Regions from separate parts of the Sporomusa sp. GT1 genome, predicted to be linked through region 2. Evidence: riboswitches for the same ligand, from Rfam matches in the RefSeq annotation. Region 2 holds a riboswitch; each other region holds the start of a gene.
The links. A riboswitch is a leader RNA that binds a small molecule or an ion and turns the genes downstream of it on or off. The one in region 2 is predicted to bind cobalamin.
Positions count from the first base shown of each region.

Region 1 (4,212 bases), on a different contig from region 2:
GTATGCTGGCCCGGTTCAAACGCTATGGCATTAAAGAGGAAAGCCTGTGGCAGGCCTATGCGGCTGCTAACGAAAAACCGGTAATGAAGGCCAGGTTTTTGGCTGCACTATGCCAACTGGACGGCGACAATCAGCTGGTGACCTATGCTGCTTTATATGTGCATCTCCTGGATCAATTATCCTGGCAGCTGCTGTCAGGCGAGGAGGTCTGTCAGGCTGCCAATGAACTGCTGGCTGCCCTTGCGGGTAAGCTTGACGTTACGGCACCGGTAGTTGAGGGGAACGATACCTGTGCCTGTCTTGAGGCCTGGACAGCTTTGGTGGTAGCTGCGACAGGTTCAGATGTTGCCCATTAGACTATACTCTTCAGCATAGTAAGGGGGAAGTAGTATGTTTAGTCCGTTTTGGAACGGGTTTCTGGTCGGGGCAGTTTTATTTTCCATGATCGGGGTGGCGGCCGGGATTTTTGTTGTCGCATTATGCCAGGCTTCAGCAAAAGGAAATGGCACAAATGACAATAATAAATGTAAGCAGGGGGAGATTGTTTTGGCGGAAAACACCAGCCTATTGAAGATGCAAAAAAAGTCATTGATACTATTTACCTTGGTTTTGTTTTTGACAGGTGCCTTTTGTCTGTTGCAATCCGGTACAGGTGAGGCGGCCAAGAAAAAAGCGGCAGCTCCCATCGGGATTGTAAATTATAATGCTTTATTAGACCAGCACCCGGATATGGCTAAAGCCATTGAAGAACTTAAACGGGAAAATGAGCAGGCTCAACAGGAATTTGAAAGCAAATCGTCCGGCTTGAGTGATAAAGAAAAACAGGACCTGAACTGGCAGCTGCGGCAAAGGCTGGAATTAAAGCAGCAAGAGCTATTGAACGCTATTGCTGTCCAAATTGATGCTGTCATCAAGGAGATAGCCGATGCCCAGGGATTAAGTGCCGTGGTAGACCAGGAGGCGACTATCTATGGCGGCAAAGATATCACTAATGATGTATTGAAGAAAATCCAGAAAAGGTAAGTTTCGTTTATTGTTTGTCTTATAATAATGGCTTATAATACAGTTAATGAAAGAAATAGATCCAAAAGGGATTTGTACGTGAGGTGACAGGATGAGCGCAGAAAGGTTCGATCATCTGGAAAAAATGCTGGCGCAGCTTATTCACATGGTAGGGCACAACAATGCATTTACCGAAGAGCTGTGTCAACGGATGGACCGTTTGGAAACCAAGGTAGATAATCTGGAAACCAGGATGGACAGCCTGGAGGCAAAGGTAAATAGCCTGGACGCCAAAGTAAACGGTCTGGAAACCCAAGTTAATAGCAGCTTCGATGGGCTTATCGGCATGGTTCATCTCCTGGGCAAAAAAATGGAGGCCATACCGCGCATTGAAGCTAAAATGGATGTCTTAAACGAGCGTGTGTTTGAGCAAGAAGCTGATATTAATATGCTGAAACGCGCTAAGTGATTGTTGCCTTTGCTCAATCCCTAAGAGTTGTACTTTGTCTAGTATTGACAAAATAGCTGCTTTTTTGTAGTATGAATCATATAAGTATGGCAATTTCATAATGTTGAGTTAGGTGCCCGCAAGGGCTTAATAGGGAAGTCCGGTGCAATACCGGCGCGGTCCCGCCACTGTAATGGGGAGCAGGCTTAAGATATGCCACTGGGATGAAGTATCCTGGGAAGGTTTAAGCAAGCTATGATCCGGAGCCAGGAGAACTGCCTAGCTGACAATCACCGTTTTTCACCCACGTGGTATGGGGAGGGGATTATGTAGAGCAATTAATCGATCTGTGCTGGTTTTTACCATTTGTGGATTAGTTCTTGCGTGCGGCTCTTCCTGAATTTCAGGAAGAGCCTTTTTGCATTTTTACAACCGTTGCTCAAAGTAGACAATGAATAGGAAAAAGGGGAGTCGGCATGAAAAAAATTGTTGGGCTGTTGCTTATGTTTGTCTTTATGATGACAGGCTGTTCGTCTGAAAAAACGGCAGGACCGGCCAAAAAGGATGAGGTTGTAATTTCAGTTGGCGTGAATATGACGGCAGGAGGCTATGACCCTATTGCCGGCTATGGTGTTTGGGGACCGGATATTTTTCACAGTAAGCTGCTGAAATACAATGTAAAGAGCGAATTGGAAACAGATCTGGCAACCGCATATGAGATCAGTAAAGACGGTCTGACGTATACCTATCATTTGCGCCAGGATGCCAAATTTGCTGACGGCACGCCGTTGACTGCCAAGGATGTGGCTTTTACCTATACAAAAGCAAAAGACAGTGGTTCTCCCGCTGATCTGACCATGCTGGCCGGCGTCAAAGCGGTGGACGACTATACGGTTGTTTTTACCCTTAATAAACCCTGGTCGGTATTTACCTCAACCACTGCCACCATTGGGATTGTCTCGCAGGCCGCCTACAATGAGAAATACGGGGACAATCCGCTGGCATCCGGTCCGTGGAAAGTGGTTCAATTTCAAAAAGATCAGCAGCTGATATTGGTGCCTAATGAACATTATTACGGCCAAAAGCCAAAGTTGAAAAAAGTAACTATTTTGAAGCTGGATGAAGAAGCCGCGCTGGCTGCGGCAAAATCAGGCCAACTCGATCTGGTCCTGGTTGAAACGGAATTTGCCAAAACAAAAGTGGCAGGCATGCATTTGGCAGAACTTGAGACAGTTACCGGTCTGGTCATCAACCTGCCGATGGTGAAAGAAACGACAACCGCTGATGGCAAAGTAATTGGCAATAATGTTACCAGCGATTGGGCTATTCGCAAGGCGTTGAATATTGGCATTGACCGCAAGCTGATTGTCCAAAATGCATTTAATGGAATTGGGGACCCGGCCTATGGCTGGTCGGCTGCCCTGCCGTGGGGCAATGCTCAGGCGGCCTTTGCCGACAATCAGGTTGAAGAAGCCAAAAAAATTCTTACAGATGCCGGCTGGATTGATACCGATGGCGACGGCATCAGGGAGAAAAACGGTCTTAAGGCCGAGTTTGTAGTTACCGGACGGAGCAATGATCTGCAAAGGTATAATACCGTTGTCGCCGTCGCGGCAGATGCCAAAAAACTTGGGATTAATATTATTCCCAAAGCAGCTCCCTGGAACGAATGCCGGCTAGCGCAGGCAACACCCACCTGCTGGGTTTTTGGCAGCCATAATCCTATGGATGTATATCGTTATTATCATTCTTCACAGATGGGCAAAGGTGTCATCGGCAATCCTTCCTCTTATGCCAATCCCAAGGTTGATGCGTATATCGACCAGGCCTTGGCTGCTACCAGCAGTGATAAAGTTGACGAATACTGGCGCCTGGCTCAATGGGATGGAACCACCGGCATGAAAGAAGATTATCCTTATCTCTGGATCGCTAATACCCGTCTTACCTACTTTATCAAAGATGGGCTGGATATCGGCAAGCAAAGAGTTCATGTCAGAAGTCAGGGGATTCCTGTTGTCGAGAATCTGGCTGAGTGGTCATGGCAATAGCTGGTCACGCTAAATCTATGGCGTAAAGGAGAATTCAATGAGTACAGGCACCTTGAGATATTGGGGGATGACTCTTGTCCGGATGACGACCTTGCTGATTGCCATTAGCATGGTTAGCTTTATCCTTATTGCTTCATCCCCCATAGATCCTGTTGATGCTTATGTCGGTGATTTGAGTGTCTCGGAGGAGCAGCGAAACAATATTATTGCTTACTGGGGGCTGGATAAATCGCCGGTGGAGCGTTACCTCATCTGGGCCGGACACCTTTTCGAGGGGGATATGGGGACCTCGATTACCTATCGTCAGCCGGTGACCGAGGTAATCGGCGAACGGTTTAAAACCTCACTGGCGCTAATGGGGCTTGCCTGGGTATTTTCCGGGATTATCGGCTTTCTTCTCGGTGTAGTCTCAGGTGTCCGCCGGGGCAGTGGGCTGGATAAGGCAATTAAGACCTTTTGTCTGACCTTGACGGCAACGCCTGTTTTTTGGATGGGATTGCTGATTTTAATGGTATTTGCCGTTGAACTCCAGTGGTTTCCGCTGGGGCTGGCGGCACCCATCGGCAAAGTTGCCGGGGAGGCGACGCTGGCGGAAAGGCTGTATCACCTGATATTGCCGGCCTTCACGCTGAGCATTACCGGAGTGGCTCCGATTGCCCTGCATACCAGACAAAAGATTATTGATGTGATGAAAAGTGAATATGTGCTGTTTGC
Region 1 is NZ_BMBX01000023.1:32,459-36,670, reverse strand. Features, by position in the region: gene GT1_RS18040 (adenosylcobinamide amidohydrolase) at 1-356, shown strand, start outside; gene GT1_RS18035 (OmpH family outer membrane protein) at 391-1,023, shown strand; gene GT1_RS18030 (hypothetical protein) at 1,115-1,471, shown strand; cobalamin riboswitch at 1,565-1,748, shown strand; gene GT1_RS18025 (ABC transporter substrate-binding protein) at 1,927-3,498, shown strand; gene GT1_RS18020 (ABC transporter permease) at 3,536-4,212, shown strand, end outside.
Region 1: linked by a shared signal. The riboswitch ahead of GT1_RS18025 (ABC transporter substrate-binding protein) and the one ahead of GT1_RS19485 (ABC transporter substrate-binding protein) in region 2 are both predicted to bind cobalamin.

Region 2 (4,212 bases):
TTAGCCATCTCCAGCTTCACCCGCTTTTGCAGCAGTTCCAGCGGTATCTCTTCCTGCTCAAACATAATCCGGCCTTCTTTGGTAACGGCAATAGCCACACTGTGCGGCTTGTCACTCTGGGCTGAAGCGGCTTGCGGCAAGTTAACAGGTATTGTCTGCTGGTCAACCATATAGAGCGTGCTCATGATAAAAAATACCAGTAAAAAGAAAATGATATCAATCATGGGAATAATCATCAGCTTAGGCTGACGCTCTGAACGCAAATTACGCAATTTCATGACGCTTCTCCTGTTTGATATGCCCCATCACCAGCAGGCAGGTCTGCTCAATAGTCGTAATCAGGTGATCTAACCGGTGATTAAAATAACTGTACACAATCATAGCCAGGGTAGCCACACACAAGCCGGAAGCCGTGGCAATGAGCGCTTCCCCGACACCGCCGGTAATGGCCTGAGGCTGACCGGCTTTGATATTCATGACACTAAAGGAATCAATCATACCGATAACTGTGCCTAAGAGACCAAGCAGCGGCGCAATAGTTACAATGGTGTCCAAATGGTTTAAATATGCCCGGAGGCCGGCAACAGCTAAAGAAGCTTCTCCCTCCAGCACGCTTTCGATATTCGCGCAGCCCCGCTGCACATGGGCAATCCCTTTGGCGGCAACCATAGCGGCAATACCCTGGGTCTGCCGGCATAATTCATGAGCTGCCGCCCAGTCATCCCGCTCCAGTAAAGCGGTAAGGCGTCCGGTAAACTCGTGCATATCGGTGTCCATTTTTCTATAATACATGAACCGCTCCACCCCAATGGCGGCCACCAGTACGGAACAGGCCAGAATCAGATACATGACCGGGCCGCCCTGATGAAATATCTGAAAGCACTTGGCAATAAAACTCATTCTTCTCCCTCCGTTTGTATCATTATCAATAACCTTAAAAAAGCTGAGGATAGGCAGCCCGGGCCACAGCCTGCACACCGTAAACAATGTACTGTGAGGTGGAAGTCAGGTGTCTGTCAGGCACAACAATCATTTTTTTGTTGTGAATGGCCTTCACAATCTGCAAAGCCGGATCATTTTGCACATCCTCAGCAAACTTCTGAATATCTGTTTTGCCGGTATAATCCCAGACCGGCAGCAGAATGATATCCGGATTAATCCGGACAAGCTGTTCTTTGGACAATAGGTCATCATTGTTTAAACCGGCGGCTGCCACACCTTCAATTGCCCCTGCCTGGCGGCAAATATCTTCAAAAGTACTCCCTTTACCGCCACTATCTCCCATCAGGGAAAACCGGATAACTACCGGGCGCTTATCGGCTGGAATCGTGCTGGTTTTTTCGTTAATTTGCGCCAACTGCGTTTCCATTTCAGCCACCAGACGTTCACCGGCCTGTTCTTCACCGACAACCCGGGCAAGCGCGATAATAGATTGCTTAACCTCGTCAACGTTGGCGGCGGTTTTATAAACATAGACGGGAATGCCTGTCTCCCTGAGCGTTTGGCTCAGCACCGGCGGCAGCCAATCCGGCATAAGCACAAGATCCGGCTGAAGCGCAATAATGCTTTCGGCATGAACACGTATTCTCTTGGGAACAACTTTGGCCTGTTCCACAACATTGGAAACACCGGCGTCATCCACAAGATGCGTCAGGGCCGCAATACGCTCCGGGTTTACCAGTGCCAAAAGAATTTCGTCGGTACTGACGGAAAGCGGCACAATTTTTTGCGGTTTTTGCGGAAGCTGCAGTACATAGCCGGTACTATCCACTATCTCATAGCCGCCGGAACCGGCTATATTTCCATTGCCGCCTTGCGGCGAACCGGTATTATTTTTTCCCGTACAACCACCTGTAAAGAAGAACAGCACTACTAAAGCCACGAGCATACTCAGGCGACATGACGGTTTAGCCAGGGTTGCCAACATCATCGTTTCATCTCCTATAGGTTGTCTCTTAAGTAAACATTATGCAGCAGCATTGCGGCCAAACAGAGCAAAAACAGCTGCAAACAGAAAAACTCCCGACCGTATAAAAAGCCGGGAGTAACAAACAGTAGGTTACTGGTTAGAATAAAAAACTTCTGGTGATAAAACCAGAAGTGAATTCAGCTACGCCGCAAAACGCCTACTGTAATCCCCTCCCCAAACCCTCGTGGGTAACAAACGGTGATTGTCAGACAGGCAGTTCTCCTGACTCCGGATCATAGCTTGCTTAAACCTTCCCAGAAAATCATCCCAGTGGCATATCTTAAGCTTACTCCCCGTTACAGTGGCGGGACCGCGCCGGCTTTTCACCGGTCTTCCCTATTAAGCCCAGTTGGGCACCTACCTCAAATATTCTGTTTATTGTTTCCAGTATATACTTCAGTCCAAATAGTGTCAAGTTGTTCTTATTTTGTATATCTCTGCTCAAGACCGCATATACATGCCATATCTGACTTCCATCTTCACGCGAGAGGAGCAGGTCACTTGGTAAGAATGGCACTGTCCTATTGGTTGTCGAAGGCTGCTCCCAAAGCCTGGCTATTAACCCTGCTTCTCATCCTTTGCACCGGTTTGCTGGTACTGCTCCATATGCAGCTCAATAATTGGCAGGTAGGCTTCTACAATCACCTGCAGCAGCATAACTTTGCCGGTTTTTATCATGCTTTAGTTCAATTTGCTCTGATTTGTTCCATTCTTGTCGCAACCTCAGGCTGGCAGACACATGTCAAAATGCTGCTGCAGCTGCGGTGGCGCCAGTGGTTAACGAATAAATATATCACGCTGTGGCTGCACAAGCAGAACTATTTTCATATGAGATTTCTTGTTAAGGCTATCGATAATCCGGACCAGCGTATCGGCGAGGACATTCAGTTGTTTGTTACCCATTCGCTGGATTTGGCCGTGGGGCTGCTGCGTCATTTAATAACTCTTATCGTATTCTCAGTTGTCCTTTGGCGGTTATCAGGGGAAATCCAGGTCTCCTTATTGACAGCAGAAGTCATAATTCCCGGTTACCTGGTCTGGTCCGCCCTCCTGTATTCCGCTCTCGGCACCTGGGTAACCATAAAGATAGGCCGCCCTCTCATGCTGCAAAATAACCTCCAGCAAAGCAATGAAGCCAACTTCCGCTACAGCTTAATCAGGCTGAAGGAATATGCCGAAGGTATTGTATTATGCAAGGGAGATACCTGGGAGAAACACAATCTGTTAAAATGGTTTTCAAGTATTGTAATTACCCAGCTTGCAATAATTAAAACAACCAGGGACATTACCTGGATATCCGCAGCCTATACACAGTTGTCTACCGTATTTGCCTTTTTGATCGCGTCTCCCAAATATTTCAATGACGAGCTACAGCTTGGGCAATTATTCGAAATATCGGGGGCTTATTGGTATGTTCATTCCGCGCTCGCCTATATCATTGAAAGCTTTGGGAAAATCGCTCAATGGCAGGCTGTAACTAACCGGCTGCGGGAGTTTTGCACCCAGCTCCGGCTCCTCCAGTCACAGCACCTGGCATCAAACACTTCCTTTTACAATCCGGATACACTCATAACCAAAGAACTTTCCGTATTTTCTCCTGCCGGCCATATCCTGGTGAACAAGCTTACCTTAGCGCTCCCCGGTGGTGACAGCCTGCTGATTACCGGTCCTTCGGGCTGTGGCAAAACCACATTATTACAGACATTAGCCGGAGTCTGGCCCTATTTCTCCGGGCAAATGTCCTGCCCGCCGGATGGCAGTGTCCTGTTTCTGCCGCAAAAACCTTATATCCCGCTTGGCTCACTGCGCGCGGCGGTACTATACCCGTACAAACACGTCAGCGTAACCGACAATAAGGTGGAAGAGGCACTGCATATATGCAAATTAGCCGCACTGCTCCCACGCCTGGATATCGAAACAGACTGGTCAAAAAACCTTTCACCGGGTGAACTCCAACGGCTTTCCCTGGCCCGGGCCATCTTGCACCGGCCAAAGTGGATCTTCCTCGATGAGACAACCGCTTGTATTGACGCTGCCATGGAAGCAGAAATATACCAGATACTTAAAGAGAAGCTGCCTGATGCCGCAGTAATCAGTATTGGCCACCGGGATACGCTAACGTCATACCACCGCAGGATATTAAAATTAAACGGCACCGGCGGCTGGAGCTATTCTGAACAGCCGCAGCAGTAGAAAGTCAGCAGCCCGGCAGCCGGTTAAAATTCAATACCCTTTTGCGCCCT
Region 2 is NZ_BMBX01000030.1:22,104-26,315, reverse strand. Features, by position in the region: gene GT1_RS19495 (biopolymer transporter ExbD) at 1-278, opposite strand, end outside; gene GT1_RS19490 (MotA/TolQ/ExbB proton channel family protein) at 265-900, opposite strand; gene GT1_RS19485 (ABC transporter substrate-binding protein) at 935-1,930, opposite strand; cobalamin riboswitch at 2,164-2,345, opposite strand; gene GT1_RS19480 (ABC transporter ATP-binding protein/permease) at 2,480-4,162, shown strand; gene cobO (cob(I)yrinic acid a,c-diamide adenosyltransferase) at 4,186-4,212, opposite strand, start outside.

Region 3 (4,212 bases), on a different contig from region 2:
CGCGTTCAATGGCAATGGCGCATTGGGCTGTGTTCCGGAACTTTTGATAAGGAGCCGCCGCCCGCAAGGTGGCGTCAAAAGCCAGATCAGTCACTTGTCCGTTCGGAATGCCTGAACGTACATAGCGTCCCTGCTTGGTATCGGTGCGCGTCAGGCTGCGTTTGCCGCTGCCCCGGCGCTCCTGACGGTCCTGGGGCAAAGCTAGCGCCATCCGGATAAAAGGAAAAGTTGTATCAATATCTGCCACCTTCTCCTGGTCACTGCCCCCACTTTCCGGCTGCCCGGCCGGCGGAACAGTCTGTTCTGCCGGCTGTTCCCGCTCCTGTTGGTTGGTGGGCGGTTCCGGTAGTGGCGGCTGATTATCCGGTTGTTCCGGTTCATTTTGCTCAGGCGGTTCGGGGGGAAGCGGCTGCTCCTCCTGCCGCATGCGCTGCGGCAATACATAGCAGGCGGCTTCCTCCAGGTCGGCAGGCAGCAGATAGGTACGTCCGGCAAGCGCCGCAATGGCCCGGGCGGCCTCTAATAAAAATAGTTCGGCCCGATGGCCTGGCGAATGCGCCTTGGCACACATCTGTGCTGCCAGCAAGATCATAGCTTCAGGTACAGCAATGGCTTGCAGCAGGCTCCTGGCGATTGTTACCTGCTGTTTGATGGCTTCATTAGCCGCCGCATACTGCCGGCAAAATTCTGCCGGACGGGCTTCATAGGCCAAAATCCGCCGCATAATTTCCATCCGGTCGGTCTCGTTTTTTTCCCGGCTGACGGCAGCATACAGGCCGAACCTGTCAATCATCTGGGGTGATAAGGTTCCTTCCTCCGGATTCATGGTGCCAATCAGGGTACAGGCTGCCGCATGCAGACAGGAAATTCCTTCTCTTTCCACCCGGTACACGCCGGTAGCAGCCGCATCCAGCAGAGATCCCAGAAACTCCTGGCGCAGCAGGTTAATTTCATCAATATAAAGCAGGCGATTATTGGCTCTGGCAAGTATGCCCGGCAGAAAGCGGCGCTTACCCTGTTCCAGGGCATATTGCATATCCAGTCCGCCAAACACCATATCCTCGGTGGCATTGAGCGGCAGCTCAATTAACCTGGCCTCACCGGAAATTTCCGCCAGAGAACGTACCAGTGTCGATTTGGCGGTGCCTTTTTCCCCGGCCACCAAAACCCCGCCGGCTTTGGGATTGACGACGGCAATGAGAAGCGCCCGCTTGACGGTTTCCTGTCCGACAATGGCCGCCAACGGAAATATCATGCGCTGCATAGTATCATTCCTCCCGGCTTACGGCTGTGCCAATACAGCCTCAACTTTGTCCCAATCCAGCGTACCGTCCTCAAACGGGCGCCGCCGCATCCGGTGCGGCAGTGCCAGCCGGGCGGCTTTTTTTACGTCCTCAGGCTCTACCTCTTCCCGTCCGTCAAAGGCGGCCAGGGTTATGGCCGTCTTAATAACGGTAATATCGGCCCGGTGACCGTCAACATCAAGGGCAATAGCCAGCTTGGCGACAAGCAGCAGCAGCTCATCCTTAATAGTCACCTGTGGCAAGAGACGGCTGGCTTGCATAATGCTCGCCGCCAGCTGTTCCTGTTCTGCCTGGTGCTGCCGACCGAAGGCGGCAGGGTCCTGTTCATAGCTCAGCCGCCGTTTAATAACCTCCACCCGGCACTCGGGCCGGTTTTCCCCGGCTACGGCCACCGACAGCCCGAAACGGTCCAATAGCTGCGGTCTGATATCGCCTTCTTCCGGGTTCATGGTGCCGACCAGAACAAAGCGGGCCGGATGGGAATAAGACACGCCCTCGCGTTCCACAGTATTTACCCCCATGGCGGCGGCATCCAGCAGCACATCAACAACATGATCATCCAGGAGGTTAATCTCATCCACATACAATATATTGCGATTGGCCTGAGCTAAAATGCCGGGGTCAAATTTCTTTTCCCCCTGTTTGATGGCATGTTCAATATCTAAAGTGCCGACAACCCGGTCTTCGGTAGCACTGACAGGCAGCTCTACCACCCGCATTTTCACTGATTGAACAGGCAGCGTTTGTTCTTCACTTCTGCCACGGCAACTGTCACACAGCCGGCTAAGGTCTGCCGGATCACAATGAAAAGGACAGCCTGTACTCACTTCCATAGCAGGCAACAGGTCAGCCAGCGCCCTGACTGCGGTGGATTTGGCTGTACCTTTTTCCCCCTTGATCAATACCCCGCCCAGCAGGGGATTGATTACATTTAAGATAAGGGCCAATTTCATATCCTCTTGCCCGACAATGGCAGTAAACGGGTATACCGCGTTATGTTGCAACGTCAATTCATCTCCTTATTAGTTCACAAGCCTTAGATGAGAGGTGGTATTACGCTTTCTGTCATAATAAAAAGAGACCTCCCTTATACGAGTAAGGAAGGTCTCTGGCAAACTTGTTATCGACAACCGGTAAATAATCCCCTCCCCATACCTCGTGGGTAAACGGTGACTGTTAATCAGGCAGTTCTCCTGGCTCCGGATCATGGCTTGCTTAAACCTTCCCAGGACGCTTCATCCCAGTGGCATATCTTAAGCTTGCTCCCCATTACAGTGGCGGGACCGCGCCGGCATTGCACCGGTCTTCCCTATTAAGCCCTTACGGGCACCTGATTCTGTCAGTATGCTGTTATCACACAATCTTTTGGCTGCGTACTTCCTGCATGTCCGCAGTGTAGAATAAAAAACTCCTGGTATCAATACCAGGAGTGAATTCAGCCGCTCCGCCAACTTCCCGATGATATTCAGGAAGCCACACTTAACTGTAATCCCCTCCCCATACCACGTGGGTGAAAAACGGTGATTGTCAGCTAGGCAGTTCTCCTGGCTCCGGATCATAGCTTGCTTAAACCTTCCCAGGATGCTTCATCCCAGTGGCATATCTTAAGCCTGCTCCCCATTACAGTGGCGGGACCGCGCCGGTATTGCACCGGTCTTCCCTATTAAGCCTTTACGGCACCTAACTCCAAACATGAAATTATCTGTCACTTTCATATTTATACTAGCGAAAAGCAACTGGTTTGTCAACACTTTAAATAATACACCGGACAGTCGACAGCCGCCGGCTCACCCAAATTAAGTAATGCTTTCCAGCCGGTTAAGGGCCGGCAAGTCAATGATACGGGAGGCAATCTTCTCTGCCAGAGGTTGATTATGGGTAATGGCAATTAAGCCCATTTTTCGTTCTTCCACCACTTTGAGAACCAAATGCCAGATTTGCGCCTGCGTAATAACGTCAAGCATTGTGCTCATTTCATCGGCAATGAGCAAACGGGTCTCAGGACTCAAGGCCCGCACTACACAAAACCGCTGCAATTCGCCCCCGGATAGTTCGTTGGGCCAACGGCCCAACCATTCCGGCTTAATGCCCATCGCGTCAAGCATGGACTGCTCCGGCGTCCAGCCTTCATGTAGAGAGTCGGCCATTTTCCACCGGGGATTTATGGCTTTTTCCGGATGCTGATATACCAGTTGAACCGGACAGTAGCCGGTTTCCGGCAGCGGCTTGCCCTGCCAGAGAATCTCCCCTGCCGTCGGCTGCAGATAACCGGCAATAATTTTAGACAAGGTGCTCTTCCCATAACCACTGGGGCCTACCAAGGCGACCCGCTCGCCCTCGTCCACGCGAAAGCTGACATTGTTAAGAATCCAGGGGCCGTTTCTGTAGCGAAAACTAATATTTTTTACTTCAAGCGCCACGATTGCACCTCACACTGCCGCCACGCACGTCCCGCATAAAGACTTTTTCCTCACATTGCAGCCCTTTGTGGGGGCAGCGCGGCCCAAACAGGCAGCCTGGCGGAAGGTTTTTCGGATACGGCTGGAATCCCTCAATTGGGTGAAAACCGTTTTGGGGCAAAGCGTGAAACAGAGCCTTAGTATAAGGATGCCGCAAAGCTTCACCCTTGCCGCTAAAGTCGGAAGCGTTAGCTACCTCAACGGTGGTCCCGGCATAAAAAACCGCGATCCTGTCGGCAATATTAAAAGCCAGATCAATATCATGTGTAATCAAAACAACCCCTTTGCCCTGGTCGGCAAACTCCCGGAAATGTTTCAGCGTTTCCAGCGCAATCCCCAGATCAAGGCCTGGTGTCGGCTCATCGGCAATAATCAGCTGCGCATCAGCGACCACTGCCGTAGAAACCAGTACTCTCCGGGCCATGCCGCCGGAAAGCTGGAAAGGATAC
Region 3 is NZ_BMBX01000023.1:26,637-30,848, forward strand. Features, by position in the region: gene GT1_RS17995 (VWA domain-containing protein) at 1-1,264, opposite strand, end outside; gene GT1_RS18000 (ATP-binding protein) at 1,283-2,308, opposite strand; cobalamin riboswitch at 2,470-2,653, opposite strand; gene GT1_RS22585 (hypothetical protein) at 2,658-2,783, opposite strand; cobalamin riboswitch at 2,821-3,003, opposite strand; gene GT1_RS18005 (ABC transporter ATP-binding protein) at 3,101-3,724, opposite strand; gene GT1_RS18010 (ABC transporter ATP-binding protein) at 3,714-4,212, opposite strand, start outside.
Region 3: linked by a shared signal. The riboswitch ahead of GT1_RS18000 (ATP-binding protein) and the one ahead of GT1_RS19485 (ABC transporter substrate-binding protein) in region 2 are both predicted to bind cobalamin.

Region 4 (4,212 bases), on a different contig from region 2:
CAGTCAAAATCCAATTGGGAGGTATTCTGCCTCCTAGCTGCGGCGATGGGAATCAAGGAGCCGTTCTTTCAGCAGACCGAGGAAGCCCTGATTGACAGTATTCTGGCCAATCCCACTCCCTGGCTGGAGCAAACCGAAATGGAAAAACTGCGGCAAGGATATCCGGTGGACTTGCCGCTGCCTGACGATTATAAGCTGCAATTTCAAACACCGTCAGGAAAAATTGAAATAATAAATCCCAGAGAAGAGGAACCCTTGCCAAGATATCTTGAGCCTTATGGCGACAACGCAGAGTTTTGGCTGATTAATTCGCCCGATGCCCGGATATTGGATTCGTCCTTTAATGAACGGGAAGACCTGACGAAAAACAATACAATGATCCTGCAAATGAACCCGGCAGATGCCGCTAAGAAAAGCTTAAAAGACGGTCAGCTTATTGTTGTTTATAACGAACGCGGCAAAGCGGTTTTTACGCTGAAAACCAGCGCGAAAGTACCGGAATCAGTTGTTGTAACCGAAGGCGTGTGGTGGATCGAACATGCTGTAGGCGATCGGTCGGTCAATGTGCTGACTTCTCAAAGACTTACTGATAAAGGGAAGGGAAGTACTTTTTATGACGTGAAAGTAAATGTTATCGCCCACGCAGATAGTTGCGATATATGCAGGTAGATGAAAGGAGTCTTACATGACAAAACAAATACTGCTGTTCGCTTTGTGCTTGCTTCTGCTTGCGGCCGTTCCCGTGCAGGCGGAGGAGCCTCCTGCTAATTCGCCGCTGGACTGGGAGCTCAGTGTCCGGCCCAAGCCCAGCGAAGCGGAGATCGAGCGACAGCGCTGGGTGCAGGTATTCAAGAATGATATTGGCATTTTTGCCTTTGACCATACCTCGCTTAAGGTTGATGAAGCCGATAACAACCTGGTCCATGTTCTGACCAAAACCATCTTTACCGATCCGAAGCTTATCGGCAATTTACATGACAAATATCAGGAAAAACTGACAGCAGAAGACAAAGTCGCCTACAGCGAAATCTGGATGGCATTTAAGACCAGAGACAAAACCTATGCAGTTACCGCGATAAAGGTGGTCAGTGAACAGGGAACCGTGTTGGAAGAACGTCAGCAAATCGCAAAGTTCGCCCCTGTTCCCGTAAAGACCTTTGCCGACTCCATGTACGAAATTGTTAAAAATTATGTGCGGAATAATTAATACTCCCACTACCTGCCAGCGCAATACCAGGCACAGTATCGGCTCAAAGTTTCCATAAAAAGTTTGTCGAATTTAGTAGGATAAAAACTTTCGACAAAGTTATCCATTTATGATAAAATTTAGAAAACAGACAACTAAACAAAAAATAAATATTTCCAGGTACAGGTGTCCGCAAGGACATAATAGAGAAACCGGTTAAAAGCCGGTGCGGTCCCGCCACTGTAATGGGGAGCGAATCCATGATATGCCACTGAGACGATCGTCTTGGGAAGGTTTGGAGGAGCGATGAGCCTAAGCCAGGAGAACTGCCTGTACAACAATCACCGTTGACCTGCGAGAGATGGGAAGGGGATTTGGCTGCATGTTTTTTTGCATGTAGTTCCGGCTGTTTGCCGGGATCAATAAGAAGCCCCTGTCGGTTATTCGCAGGAGGCTTCTTTCTTTTTATCAACTCCTACTCCTACTAACTGAAAGTCGGTGAATCGAGTGTACCATTGCCGCCGGTATCGTACTACCTTCTTCACCTTCCTATTGCTGCTCTTTCTGTTGCCCTGGCTTGCTCAGGCCTCCCCGGCACCGCCGGCAGTCCTGCCGGATACGGCTGTTGACCGGCAGGCTGCAGTAAGCATTGGCGGTTTGCCGGAAAATGAATCCGGAACAACCCCTGGGACTACCGGCCAGGCAGGGCATGTCACCGCCTCCGGCCTGGAACCGGGCGCTGAGCCGGAGCCCGGACTGCAACTGCAGCCTGCGCCCGAACCTGAAACTGATCTTCAGGGACCGCTAGTGGTACAGCTCAACTATCTAAAGGTCGATCAGGCCAGACCGCTGCTGAGTGCCCTGGTCCCGGAAGAACAGATTAAAACCGATCCGCTGCGCAATATCCTGGTGATTATGAGCACTCCCGATATATACAGACAGGTGGAGCAACTGCTGGCAAAAATTGATACACCGCCGCCGCAGGTTATGTTTGAAGTGCAGGTACTGGAGATTAACCGCGATGATTCATCCAACCTCGGTGTTGACTGGGGAGCTAAGACCCTGCTGCCTTCCGAAAAGCTCTACGACCATTCAAATTTCTGGATTACTACCGGCAGGTACGGCGTCAATCTTCAGGGAATTATCAACCATTTAATCGAAAAGAAAAAAGGCCGGCTGCTGGCAAGCCCGCGTATCGCCACCTTGGACGGGGTAAAGGCGCAAATCCTTATCGGGGACAAGCTGGCTGTCGAAAGCTCGCAGCCTACTACCGGCAGCATGCCCATTATCTCCGTCATCTATGTTGAGGTGGGGATTAAATTAGGAGTGACCCCAACTGTAAACAAAGATGGTTTCATAACTACCCATATTCAGCCGGAAGTGAGCAACAAGACCGATACCACCAAAAACGGCAATCCCAATATCCGCACCCGCCAGGCAGATGCCACCCTCAGGGTTAAAAGCGGGGCAACCATTGTACTGGGCGGCTTAATTCAGCGCCAGGAAACCAATACTACCTTCAAGGTTCCGGTGCTGGGGCAGCTGCCGCTGGTGGGAAAGCTTTTCCACTCAACCGATAAGCAAGTTACTGAGACCGAACTGGTGATTATGCTGACCCCTAAAATCATCGGTGACGACTTCTTAGCCGCCACCGTTCAGGAATATGATTCAGGTGTGCATTAGGTTTATGTGTTTCTCACAGACGATCATAGCCTGAATATTTTGGGAGTGATACCTGTCATGAATATAGTATTAAAGGCGATTAGCCTGGGCCTGTTAATCTTGTTTTTGAACCTGCCGTTAACCCAGACTCATTCTGCCGCCACGGTGAATCAGCCTGTTTCCGGCGTTGCCTTGATGCCGCCAATGGTTCAGTTATCCGGTCATGTCACGCTCATAAATTGTTATGCGCCCTCCAATAGCTGTTATGCGGTTATTGAACTTCGCGAGCCGCCCGGAAAAGCCATTGTGGTCAGAACGTCCGAGCAAAAGCTGCAAAGCCTGCTGGAAACCGCTCTGGCGACAGGCAAGCTTATCTCTTTTGTCGGGCAAAACGTTATGATTGCGTCACCTCCCCGCGGTGGTACCTGGAATATGGAGGTATACGCCATTGACGAAATCACATTATATAACAAAACTTTGTAACCGACTCGCTGTTAGCGTTGTAGGATGCCTCATGCTTTTGCCGGCACTGTTACTTGCACAGCCGGTTTCAGCGATAGCTGCGCCGGATATTGTCAGACAGTGGGCGCCGGTCGTCTGCCAGTCCGATCACAGCGATGGTCTGGCGGCAAAGCAAAATGTATTTACTCTGGTCAATTATGACCTCGACTGGCAGCTCAACAACAATTGGTACAACCTGTACTTTTACCCGCTGGCGCATGCTATGTACTATTCTGTGGTGGAAAGCGACACCCATTATTATCTTGGCTATTATCAATACTATCCACGTCATGGCCGTGGCCATGAACATGCCATGACCGGTGTGCTGCTTGCCGTAAGGAAACTGCCGGATAACACCGGCGCTCTTGATTTGCTGGTGACCTACAGTAACGGTAAATGGAGAACACGGGATGGTGGGCGAGTGTTCCTGGCAGACGGGCACCCGGTATTACAGCTTCGCACCGGAACTCACGCCGTTGCCGCCGCCGGTAAAAACAGCCGGCTGCTGCGGAAAAAGAATATGCAGGTGCTGAGTGCGGCCGGCAGCCGCCTGGGCAGTGACCAACAGTCTGGGGCGGGATATATGGACTATGTTTTGCTTCCCCTGACAGCCTTGTGGGAGCGACGCCAGGATATCGGACAAGGCCGTGTTTTCTCCCGCTGGGGCTATTTTGACAGCTATAATGCGGTCAGGGTTTCAGCCCCCTGGGCCTGGGAGTATCGCCGGCTTAACTGGCTGATGAATCCCGGTGAACTGACCCTGTATTTTACCGGCCAGCCGGTCAAAGCCTGCAACTACCTGAACCATCCGTATCAAGCCGGTACAGGCAATAAATAAATCACTATTTTGCCAAGCGGTTAAA
Region 4 is NZ_BMBX01000023.1:6,197-10,408, reverse strand. Features, by position in the region: gene GT1_RS17920 (molybdopterin-dependent oxidoreductase) at 1-669, shown strand, start outside; gene GT1_RS17915 (hypothetical protein) at 686-1,207, shown strand; cobalamin riboswitch at 1,354-1,535, shown strand; gene GT1_RS17910 (type II secretion system protein GspD) at 1,739-2,869, shown strand; gene GT1_RS17905 (hypothetical protein) at 2,927-3,331, shown strand; gene GT1_RS17900 (hypothetical protein) at 3,369-4,187, shown strand.
Region 4: linked by a shared signal. The riboswitch ahead of GT1_RS17910 (type II secretion system protein GspD) and the one ahead of GT1_RS19485 (ABC transporter substrate-binding protein) in region 2 are both predicted to bind cobalamin.